Regions from separate parts of the Alcanivorax sp. UBA3183 genome, predicted to be linked through region 3. Evidence: predicted binding sites of a transcription regulator. Region 3 holds the regulator's gene; each other region holds the start of a gene.

The links. Region 3 encodes LexA, which represses DNA repair genes until DNA is damaged. Its sites were predicted from a motif close to TACTGTNTANNTANACAGTA; they were not measured.
Region 1: the regulator LexA is predicted to act here: its motif matches at 2,359-2,378, upstream of ruvC (crossover junction endodeoxyribonuclease RuvC).
Region 2: the regulator LexA is predicted to act here: its motif matches at 1,967-1,986, upstream of B3Q33_RS11695 (PA0069 family radical SAM protein).

The regions. Positions count from the first base shown of each region.
Region 1 covers NZ_DEXN01000023.1:58,417-62,433, forward strand. The annotation lists gene ruvB (Holliday junction branch migration DNA helicase RuvB) at 1-934, opposite strand, end outside; gene ruvA (Holliday junction branch migration protein RuvA) at 1,173-1,772, opposite strand; gene ruvC (crossover junction endodeoxyribonuclease RuvC) at 1,795-2,313, opposite strand; gene B3Q33_RS09250 (YebC/PmpR family DNA-binding transcriptional regulator) at 2,532-3,275, opposite strand; gene aspS (aspartate--tRNA ligase) at 3,341-4,017, opposite strand, start outside.
Region 2 covers NZ_DEXN01000038.1:28,329-32,345, forward strand. The annotation lists gene B3Q33_RS11690 (NAD-glutamate dehydrogenase) at 1-1,798, shown strand, start outside; gene B3Q33_RS11695 (PA0069 family radical SAM protein) at 2,003-3,058, shown strand; gene B3Q33_RS11700 (SDR family NAD(P)-dependent oxidoreductase) at 3,227-3,988, shown strand.
Region 3 covers NZ_DEXN01000044.1:22,332-26,348, forward strand. The annotation lists gene B3Q33_RS13875 (DUF6482 family protein) at 16-321, shown strand; gene B3Q33_RS13880 (TatD family hydrolase) at 427-1,248, opposite strand; gene B3Q33_RS13885 (DUF1499 domain-containing protein) at 1,196-1,612, opposite strand; gene lexA (transcriptional repressor LexA) at 1,644-2,258, opposite strand; gene B3Q33_RS13895 (Crp/Fnr family transcriptional regulator) at 2,577-3,227, shown strand; gene B3Q33_RS13900 (universal stress protein) at 3,365-3,811, opposite strand.

The sequences.
Region 1 (4,017 bases), on a different contig from region 3:
GAATAAAGCCCTGCTGGATCAGATAAGGCTCCACCACCTCTTCCAGGGTGCCGGCATCTTCATTGAGGGCGGCCGCCAGAGACTCCAGACCCACCGGGCCACCATCAAATTTGTGCATGATCATGTCGAGCAGACGCCGGTCGGTGCCGTCCAGGCCACAACTATCCACCTCCAGCATATCCAGCGCCCGCTGGGCCATGGCTTCGGTGATACGCCCGTCGCCTTTTACTTCCGCGTAATCGCGCACCCGTCGCAACAGCCGGTTGGCGATACGGGGAGTACCCCGGGCGCGGCGCGCCACTTCCAGGGCGCCGGCATCATCAATGGGAATGGAGAGAATGTCGCAGGCACGAATCACAATCCCGGAGAGATCCTCCACCGAATAGAATTCCAGCCGCTGAACAATGCCGAAGCGATCGCGCAAGGGCGCGGTAAGCAGGCCGGCCCGGGTGGTGGCACCCACCAGAGTGAAGGGCGGCAAATCCAGTTTGATGGAACGGGCCGCCGGCCCCTCGCCGATCATGATATCGAGCTGGTAGTCCTCCATGGCCGGATAGAGGATTTCCTCCACCACCGGTGACAGGCGGTGGATTTCATCCACGAACAGCACATCACCTTCTTCCAGGTTGGTGAGGATGGCGGCCAGATCACCGGCTTTTTCCAGCACAGGGCCGGAAGTAGACTTGAGTTCGCAGCCCATTTCACGGGCGATGATGTGCGCCAGGGTAGTCTTGCCCAGGCCGGGGGGGCCAAAAATCAGGGTATGGTCCAGGGCTTCATTACGGCCACGGGCGGCATCAATGAAGATTTCCATGCGCTCGCGGACTTTTGGCTGGCCTTTGTAGTCAGCCAGACTGGCCGGGCGGATAGCCCGGTCCTGCTGTTCTTCACCGGTGCCGACAGCGGCAGCTGAAATCAGACGGTCGTTTTCCATGCGTGCAGTAGAGAGACCCAGCGTTATGAGAATGATTTTGAGCTAGCGTAGACGGATTGTTCCCGGCAGTCACCCGGTGGATGCGAACAGTTGAAAGTTCAAAGTTCAAACGCGCTCGAAGCTGATGCCTCACGAATCAGGCCACCTTCGCGTTTAACCCGGTTTGGTGCGCGGGCACGACATAGCAGCATCTCAAGTGTCGTCCCGCGCCTTTAAACTTTGAACTTTCAACTTGCCTTCACCGCGCCAGGCTTTTCAGCGCCTGCCGGATCAGTTGCTCACTGCTGGCGCCCTCTTCCGCCACCTTGCCAACAGCAGCTGCGGCATCCTTGTTGCGATAACCCAGCGCCTCCAGGGCGGCAATGGCGTCGGAACGGGCATCGTCTGGCTGTGCCAGCGACACCTGGCCCGGCAGGGAGGTGGGACCACCATCAATCTTGTCGAGGCGGTCACGCATTTCGATAACCAGTCGTTCAGCGGTTTTCTTGCCGATACCCGGCACCTTCACCAGTGAGGTGGTGTCCTGATCGTGGATGCACTGTGCCAGGCGATCCGCCTCGATGCCGGAGAGAATCGCCAGGGCCATTTTCGGCCCCACGCCGTTGACCTTGATCAGCGCCCGAAACAGTTCCCGCTCATAGCGATCAGCAAAGCCATAGAGTAACTGTGCATCTTCGCGCACCACGAAATGGGTATGCAGGGTCAAAGACTCACCGGTGTCCGGCAGACCGTAGAAGACGGTCATGGGGGCTTCCACTTCGTAGCCCACCCCGTTCACATCCAGCAGCAGCACTGGCGGGCGTTTCTCGAGCAGGGTTCCGCGCAATTGTCCTATCATGGCTGAATCATCACCGTACTTTTCACCGTATTCGTCCGTTTCTTACCGCGGTAGCGCCGCCCATACGCGCCAGGGACACGCGCATGTGGGCATGACAAAGGGCAATGGCCAGCGCGTCGGCCGCATCTTCCTGGGGGCGTTTTTCCAGGCCGAGCAGGTATTTGACCATTTCCGCCACCTGCCCTTTTTCCGCGCCACCGCGCCCTACCACCGCCTGCTTCACCTGACGGGCAGAATATTCAAACACTGGTAGTGAGGCCTGCATCACCGCCGCAATAGCAGCTCCCCGGGCCTGCCCCAGCTTCAGGGCAGAATCCGCGTTGCGGGCCATGAACACCTTTTCAATACTCACTTCCGCCGGGCCGTATTCCATCACCACCTGATGGATGCCGGTGAAGATCTCGCCCAGGCGAGGAGGAATCTCCTTGTGGGTCGTGGCGATGGTCCCGAAGGCCACCGCCCGACTGCGGTTACCCACCTGCTCCACCAGACCGTAACCGGTGCGCCGGGAGCCCGGGTCGATCCCCAGTAGTAATGCCATAAGCCGCTGACCCGATAATAAAAAGCTGGCCCAGTTTTACCTGACAGCTGTCCATATGTCCAGTTGAAGCAGCTTCTAGCTTCTAGCTTCTAGCTTCTAGCTTCTAGCTTCTAGCTTCTAGCAGGATTGTGGCCCGGACCGAAAGATGCACAAGCCAGATAACAAAAAACCCCGACGCTGCGGGGTTTTTTGTTTTTCTGTTAGCTAGTAGCTAGTAGCTACTCCTCTTCTTCTGCCGGCCAGCTGGCGTTGGTGTAGACATTCTGCACGTCGTCCAGGTCTTCCAGCATGTCGATCATCTTCTGAACGGTTTCGGCGGTGTCCGCATCCATCTCCGCTTCCGTGGAGGGGTGCATGGTCACTTCCGCATCGGCGAACTCCAGCCCGGCTTCGCGCAGGGCATCAATCACGTCACCGAACTGCCTGTCCGGGGTGGTGATCACCAGGAAGCTGCCGTCGTCGTTTTCTTCTACGTCCTCGGCACCGGCTTCCAGGGCCACTTCCATCAGCTTGTCTTCGTCCACGCCGCCGGGCTCAAAAAAGATCTCGCCGCGCTTGGTGAACAGGAAAGCCACAGAACCACTGGTGCCCAGATTACCGGCAAACTTGGAGAACGCATGGCGCACCTCGGCCACAGTACGGTTCACGTTGTCGGTCATGGTTTCCACCAGTACCGCCACGCCACCCTTGCCATAGCCTTCGTAGGTGATCTCTTCCATGTTGGCATCATCATCACCACCGGCACCGCGCTTGATCGCCCGGTCGATGGTGTCACGGGTCATGTTCTGACCCAGCGCCTTGTCCACCGCTGCACGCAGGCGTGGGTTATCGGCCGGCTCGCCGCCGCCCATTCTGGCCGCCACGGTGATTTCGCGAATCAGCTTGGTAAAGATCTTGCCGCGCTTAGCATCCTGGGCCGCCTTGCGGTGCTTGATGTTGGCCCATTTACTGTGTCCTGCCATGGTGTCTCCCGTAATTGCTACGAACAGACCGGCGCGAGCAGATCGCGCCGCCGGTTGCTATCGAATCAGTTATCGTCTTTGCGAACCTGCACACCCACTTCACGCAGCTGCTTGTTGTCCACCGGGGACGGCGCATTGGTCATGGTGCAGGCTGCGGTCTGGGTTTTCGGGAAGGCAATCACATCGCGGATAGACTCGCTGCCGGTCATCAGCATGACCATGCGATCCAGGCCGAAGGCCAGGCCACCATGTGGCGGCGCGCCGTATTTCAGGCCGTCGAGCAGGAAGCCGAATTTTTCGTCCGCCTCTTCATCGGAAATGCCCAGCGCTTCGAACACGGTACGCTGCATGGCCGGGTTGTGGATACGGATGGAACCGCCACCCAGCTCGGTGCCGTTCAGCACCATGTCATAGGCACGGGACAGCGCCCCTTCCGGGTTGCTTTTCAGCTCTTCCGGGCTGCAGCTGGGCATGGTGAAGGGGTGATGCAGCGCGTAGTACTGGCCGTCATCCTCTTCAAACATGGGGAAGTCCACCACCCACAACGGCGCCCAGTCACCCTGTACCAGGTTCAGGTCGTGGCCGACCTTGACGCGCAGCGCCCCCAGGGCTTCGTTGACAATCTTGGCCTTGTCGGCGCCAAAGAAGATCAAGTCGCCGGTCTCGGCACCGGTGCGCTCGAGAATGCCCTGGATTGCCTCTTCGGTCAGGAATTTGAGGATCGGCGACTGCAGGCCTTCCG
Region 2 (4,017 bases), on a different contig from region 3:
CATGCACATCTTCATTGATCCGGACCCGGACCCGATGACCACCTTTGCCGAACGTCAGCGGCTGTTCAACACGCGTGGCACCACCTGGGAAGATTTCGATGCATCGCTGATTTCCGACGGTGGCGGGGTCTGGTCGCGCAGTGCCAAAAGCATCACCCTCAGTGAGCAGGCTTGTAACGCTCTGTGTATCGAGCAACGTACCCTGACACCCGCGGAGTTGATCACCGCCATCCTAAAGGCACCGGTGGAGCTGCTTTGGAACGGTGGCATTGGCACCTATGTGAAAGGTAGCAACGAAAGTCCGGCACAGGTAGGCGACCGGGCCAACGATGCCATCCGTATCAATGGTCGCGACCTGCGTTGTCAGGTGGTGGGCGAGGGCGGCAACCTGGGGCTGACCCAGTTGGGGCGGATCGAGTACGCGCTGAACGGCGGCTGTATCAACACCGATGCCATCGACAATTCCGGTGGCGTGCACAGCTCCGACCGGGAAGTGAACATCAAGATTCCACTCAATCAGCGGCTGCGTGATGGTCGCCTGGACCGGGAAACCCGTGACCCGCTACTGGAGCGGATGACCGATGACGTGGCAACGGCCGTGCTGCGCGATAACTATGTGCAATGCCTGGCCCTGAGCCTGCTGGAATTCAATGCCGCCAGCCGTCTCGACGAACACGCCAACCACCTGCGCACTCTGGAGCGCCAGGGCTCGCTGACCCGCTCGGTGGAATACCTGCCGGATGACGAGGGGCTCAGTGAGCGCCGCACCCGGGGCAAGGGGCTGACACGGCCGGAACTGTCGGTGTTGTTGTCCTACACCAAGAACGCCCTGTTTGATGCCATGCTGGCCACCGATGTGCCGGACGACCCCTTCTTCGATCAGGACGTGCTCAACTATTTCCCGGAAGAGCTGGTGGAATCCTTCCGCGAGGATTTATTGGCGCATGGGTTGCGCAGGGAGCTGATTGCCACTGTGTTGTCCAATGCCGTGGTCAATCGTATGGGCTTTTCCTTTGTCCACCGTTATGCCGATGAGCATGGTCTGTCCCTGCACCGTATCGTCAAGGCCTATGCCATGGCTCACGCGGTGTTCGATGGGGACCTTTACTGGGCACCGGTGGACGGGCTGGATGGCAAGGTGGACAGCCAGGTGCAGCTGCGCCTCTATGGTCGTGTCATCGGCCTGATGAAACACGTCACCACCTGGCTGATCCATTACAAATGGGGTCGTCGCCCGGTGGCGGAAGCGGTCAACCGCTATCGCAAGTCCATTGGTGAGCTGGAAGCCATGCTGCCGGATATCCTGCCAGGCAGTTACCGTCAGGAGTGGGATCAGGCGGTGGCCGGCATGGGCGACGATGGCGTGCCGGAAAAAGAAGCTCGCCTGCTGGCCAACACCATGGTGCTGGGCAGCGCGCCGGACGTGATCGAATTGGCCTCCCAGGCCCAGGTGCCGCTGAAACTGGCGGCGGAGGTCTACTTCCTGGTCGGGGATCGCCTGCAGATCCTCTGGCTGTTGTCCGCCATCATCGACCTGAGCGTACAGGGTCGCTGGCAGGCCCTGGCCCGCGCCAACCTGCGCGAAGACTCTTATCGCCTGCACCGCCAGGTGGCTGCCAAGGTACTGGAACAGGAGGGCGACAACGCCGCCGCTCGTTTTGCTGCCTGGGAAGACAAGGCCAGCCGCAAGGTCGCCTTCGGCATCCACCGCTTGCAAACCCTGCAGGCAGACAGCCCCCACGACTTCATGACACTTGCAGTCGGGGTAAGGGAGCTGCGCAAGCTTCGGAGTTTGTAGGCCACTTATGCCACCAGACTTCGTTGGAGCTATGCTTGCATGGCGAAGGGGTTGCCCGCTTCGCCATATGCTGGTGATCAATACTCCCATTCGCCTTGCGAGCAAGGCGCCACCGGGCTGGCTGGGCGTAGTTGGGTAAAAAGTATTGAGTCCGGGCTCTTCTCGATATACTGTACAAAAAGACAGTATTCGACGGGAGCCATTATGCCTGCTGTGAACCGGGGTACCCTCAGCCAGATACCGGGACGCTTTGCCGTCAGCCATAGCGATATGGATGACGCGCCGGTAAACCGGCCCACCCGCTATCACCGTGAACAGGCAAAAAGCCTGATCATGACCAATCGCAGCCCGGACCTGCCATTTGAGCAGAGCATCAATCCCTACCGGGGCTGTGAGCATGGCTGTATCTACTGCTATGCCCGCCCCAATCATGCCTATGTGGATCTGTCACCGGGCCAGGATTTCGAGAGTGAAATCTTCTGCAAGGACAATGCGGCAGAGGTACTGCGCGATAGTTTGCGCAAGCCAGGATATCGCTGTCGGCCCATTGTGCTGGGTACGGTGACAGATCCTTATCAGCCCATCGAACGAGAACGGCGTATAAGCCGGGAACTGTTGCAGGTGCTGGTGGATTGCCAGCATCCCTTCAGCCTGATCACCAAGAGCACCCTGGTACTGCGAGATCTTGACCTGATTGCTCCCATGGCGCGCCTGGGCAGGGCGTCGGTGGCGGTGTCCGTGACCACGCTGGATAACCGCCTCAAAGGCGAGTTGGAGCCACGGGCCAGTGGTGGCCGTGAGCGCATCAAGGTGATTCGTGAGCTGAGCCGGGCCGGGGTGCCTGTAACTGCCCTGGTGGCGCCAGTGATTCCTTTCATCAACGACCACGAGCTGGAAGATATTGTCGAGCAGGTGGCCCAGGCCGGTGCTCAGCAGGCGGGTTATGTGGTGTTGCGACTTCCCCATGAAGTGGGGCCGCTCTGGGAGGAGTGGCTGCATGAGCATTACCCGGAGCGGGCGGAGAAGGTGATGTCGGTGATGCGGGATCTGCATGGTGGCGCCGTCTATGACAGCCGCTGGCACCAGCGACAAAGCGGGCAGGGGGCCTGGGCGCATCTGCTGCGCCAGCGTTTTGCATCCGCTTGCAAAGCGGCCGGATTGCAGGCCCGTGAAGAACAATCTCTGGATTGCAGTGGCTTTGTGCCACCAGGTCCCCATGGCCAGCTCAACCTGTGGGGCGTGGCAGAAGGGGAGACCTGAAGCGATGGCGCTGTTGGAGCTTTGCTCGCAAAGCGAAGATTGCACTGAAAACCAGGGCTCTCAAAAGGTAGTGTCGAGGCGCAACTCATTTAAGTGACCAGCGGTTATTTACAGATCGGTGATTTTTCTCTAAATTAGTGACCGATGGTTACTTAATGGAGAAAAGCTATGCAAGCGGTCGTTATTACTGGCGCCAGTGCCGGTATTGGTAAGGAATTTGCCCGGCAATTGGCAATGGAAGGGAACAACCTGGTATTGGTGGCCCGGCGCCTGGATCGCCTGGAGGCCCTTGCCGGCGAGTTGCGCGAGCGAAACGGTATTGAGGTTGCCTGCATCGCCTCGGATCTGGCGCAGCCGGAAGCCTCCGCCGAGCTGGCAAAGGCGCTGGAGCAACAGCAGATCGCGGTGACTGGCCTGATCAACAATGCCGGCTTTGGTGATCGCGGGCAGTTTGCGGATCTGGATCTGCAGCGGCAGCTGGATATGGTGCAGGTGAATGTGACAGCCCTGGTAGATCTGACCTGGCGTCTGGTGCCGGCGCTCAAGCAGGCTAAGGATGCGTTTGTGATCAATGTGGCGTCTTCGGCGGCCTTTCAGGCAGGCCCGAACATGACCATTTATTACGCCACCAAGGCCTTTGTTCTGTCGTTCTCTGAAGGCCTGCACGAAGAGCTGAAAGGTAACGGGATCGCGGTCAGCGCTCTGTGTCCAGGTGCTACCGATTCAGAGTTTGCTACCGAAGCCCACATGACCGATACCCTGTTGTTCAAGGCTGGCACCATGACTACCGAAGCGGTGGTGAAAAAGTCTCTGGCAGGGCGCCGTCGCGCCATTGTGATTCCCGGCCTGAAAAATTTGCTGCTGGTGTGGATGGGCAAGTTCTCGCCCCGTATGATTACCCGCCGACTGGCAGGCATGCTTCAGGCGTAATCTGCGCTGGCGGATCTCTGGCGTAGGGT
Region 3 (4,017 bases):
ATCATCATTGCTGTTATGGAAACGATCAGCCCCAAAAAACTGCACAAGCGCAAGGCCGATGAAGTCGAGATTTTCTCGGCCTGCCTGTCCGTGTGCACCGTCAAAGTCCGCTTCGCGGATACCTGGTACTGGGTGACCGACGACAGCGGTAAAATCATGCGCTTCAATGGCCCCGAGCACGCCAATAACCAGCTTCAGACCCTGTCTACCGACTCCGCACATTTGCTCCATCATTCTGCCCATGCGGAAATGGTCGGTCAGCCGGAAGGGGAGGTGATCCCTCCGCTTCGTGTGCGCTTTCACTGGCGAAGCCAAGCCTGACCTGTTGGAGTCTTGCTCGCAAGGGGAAGGCTTGAGCCTGGTGCCATTACCTGCTCAAGAGAGATTTCGCTTTGTGAGCAAAGCTCCAACGGTTTCGGGTTTCGGTTATCTGAACAGCACCCGCGCATTATCACTCGTCATACCCGCCACCCGGGCCACATCTTGTCCCCGTAAACTCGCCACCCGCTTACCTATCCAGGGTAACAATGAAGGCTCGTTGCGCCGCTTTTTCGGGGGCGCTTCCGGCAGATCCCGGGGTAGCAGATAGGGCGCGTCGGTTTCCAGCAGCAGCCGGTTATCGGGGATGTTGTGTACCAATTCCGCCAGCGGCTTGCCGCGGCGCTCATCGCACACCCAGCCGGTGATGCCAATGTGGCAATCCAGATCCAGATAATCAAAAAGCGCCTGGCGTGATCCGGTAAAGCAGTGCACGACCGCACCGACAAGGTGATCCCGGTAGGCTTTCAAAATGGGCGCGAAGCGTTCGTGGGCATCGCGCTCGTGGAGAAACACCGGAAGCCGGTATTCCACTGCCAGGGCCAGCTGGGCCTCGAAGGCACGTTCCTGATCCGGGCGTGGGGAAAAGTCACGATTGAAATCCAGGCCCATTTCGCCGGCGGCTTTTACGCTGTGGTGGCTTAACAGTTCCCGCATCTCCTTTTCCAGGGCCGGGGAATAGAAGCGGGCGCTATGAGGGTGAAGGCCAGCGGTGGAAAACAGATCATCGTGCTGGCTGGCCAGCTCCATGGCCTGGCGGGATTCGTCCACATTAGTGCCGGTGAGAAGTTGCCAGTTCACCCCGGCAGAACGGGCCCGCTCAAGTACCTCATCCTGATCATCGCGGAACTGCTTGTCGGTCAGATTAACGCCGATATCAGCCCAATGGGGAATGTCGGTCTTGAAGTGAGTAGTGTGAGGTTCTTGCATCAGGGGCCTGCTCCGCCAGTTGTTCGCGCAGGGATTCTACCCGACGACGGTTGGCACCTAAATCCCAGTAGCCGACCCGTGATGCGGAGCGTACCTCTACCACGCCGTCTTCACGAATATAGAATGTCACATCATCCACGAAACGCAGCAGTCGGCTTGAGAAGCGGGCCTGGATACGGGACTGGCCGACCACATCGAACTCGACGCGGTCAAGTTGCCGCAGCAGGGCCTGTAGGCGAGTCATGCTGGCCTGGCGAGTTTCTGCTACCTGCAGAGGCGCCACCCGGCGATCTTCGTCTTTGGCCAGGCTGGAGACGCAGTTGGGCGAATCCGGGCAGGGGGCGAGCAGATGCGTATCGGACATGGCGGCAACACTCATAAATAGCAGAATGGCACTAGAAAGAATTCGGATCACGGATCAACCCCACGAAAATACCCTCGATGATCAGTTGATCAGCCGGCACCTTGATCGGCTCATAAGCCTCGTTAGCCGGTAACAGGGTGGCGCTGGACTTGTTTAACTTTAGGGTCTTTACCGTGACTTCTTCGTCAATGCGGGCAACCACGATCTCACCGGAACGGGCCACGTTGGATTTGCGTACGGCGATCAGGTCGCCATCGAAGATGCCTGCCTCGATCATACTGTCGCCCTGTACCTTCAAGAGGTAAGTGGGGCGTTGCTTGAACAGCCCCTGGGGCACCGGCACGGTACGTTCCACATTTTCGATGGCCTCGATGGGAACCCCGGCGGCCACTTTGCCGACTATCGGCAGTTCTTCTTCCGACCAGTAGGCGTTGTCGAGCAATTGAATGCCACGGGAGCGGTCACTGTGGAGTTTGATAAAGCCCTTTCTTTCCAGGGCTCGCAAATGGTCAGAGGCGGCATTCTTGGACTGAAAGCCCATGATGTCGGCAATTTCCGCGCGAGTGGGTGCCATACCGGTATCGGCGATGCATTCGCGGATACAGTCCAGCACCTGTTGCTGGCGATCGGTGAGTTTGCTGCTCATAACCTTCTCCATGTTTCCCGCAGGATTTCGGTTCCATACCCGGGCGTCATCGACGCTTCTGGCTAACCAGGCTGTCAGCCAAGGCTGACAAACAGTGCTACAAAACCGATGCTAGCATAGGTACTGATAATATGAACAGTGCTATTTGAACAGTTGTGGCGGGCTGAATTTTACCAGTTTCGGGAGGATATCGTTGCCCTGTGGTAGCGGTGGCACTAGCATATTGCAGGGAGCATCTGAATGGTTGCGGGTCTTTGTGTTGATTCGCCCGGCAGGCGGACGCTTCGATAATAATTCCATCAGACCTGGGGATAGTAGATGGAGCAGGCCAATAATAATGACTTCGGCCAACAACGGATCCGGCAGCTGTTATCCGGTGTCCCGTTTTTCAATGAAATTGCCCGTGATGATCAAAGCGAATTTGCCCAGCTTGAGCATAATACCCGCCTTTGGGTAGCCGGTTCCGGTGACACTGTGATTCGTGCCGGGGATGTGGATTCCACCCTGTATTTCCTGCTGCGAGGGCAGCTTGAGGTGCTATCTGATACGACTGGAGACGCGCCGCTTTATTACGTATCGCCGGGGGAGGTTTTTGGTACTCTTTCCATGTTGCTCGGTACTCCCCGGAGCGCCACGATCAAGGTGTCAGAGACGGCCCGCGAAGCGGTATTGGTGAGCCTGGATTTCAATGAATTCAACGAGGATGACAGCCCTTATTCATTGAGTACCCGGCTGGCGTTCTTCCACATGATCGTTCACCACATCCGCTGGACCCTGGAAGTCAAACGTATGCAGTCGCCGGACCATGAGCTGGTCCAGTCCATGCGCAAGCTACCGGTGTTTCATGGAGAAAAAGGCACCCGGGAAGAACTGGCCGCCCTCAAGGTTCAGGCCCAGGGACTGGCGGAGCTGCTATGTCGCTGGAACGAGGAAGGGCCGGAAGGGACAGGGGCGTTGCAGCTCACTTGAAGGCAGTGAATAGTTAACAGTTTCGCGGAACAGGTTTTCTGTTTTGTGAACGTAAGAGGCCGCGTCCAGGGGATGGACGCGGCCTCTTACGTTTCAGTCAGGGATGCGCCGGCACGCACGCTATTAACTGTTAACTATTAACTGCCTTTCTGATCCACCTTAACCGCCAGCACATCACAATGCGCCCCCGGTACCAGGCCGCGGGCAGTTGAGCCCAGTAGCAGGGCCAGGCCGCTGCGGGTGTGGCTGCCTACCACGATCAGGTCGGCGTCCAGCTTGTCGGCCTGATCGAGGATGGTCTTCTCGATGGAACCCAGCTCCACATGGACATTATCGGCGGGTATCTGGTAACGGTCGGCATAGGTGTCGGCGGTTTCCCGGGCCTGTGTCATTAGCCCGCTTTGCAGGTCGGTCACATCCATGGGCACATCGGCGCCATAGGCCAGTGCCAGTGGCTCGATCACATGGATCAGATGCAACTCTCCGTCGTTGCCGGAGAGCACCCCGGCCGCCCGGGATAGCACCTGGGCAGACTCGTCACTGCAATCAATGGCGACCAGAATTCGGCGATAGGGGCTTGTCACGGTTCTCTCCCTGAAATGGTGTCTTTTCCGCAGTATAACGCTCTTTGGGCGGCTTGCCAGAACCTGTTTCTCACTGGGAGGGTTGCCCAAGACCCTCTCTCTGGTCTACTACTAAAAAAGGACGGTCGGTGACAGCAGAGCTTGACCCGGCCATACCGGCGCTGTCTAAATAGCGCCCGAAGAAGACTGGCGCCGCCTGTGTGACC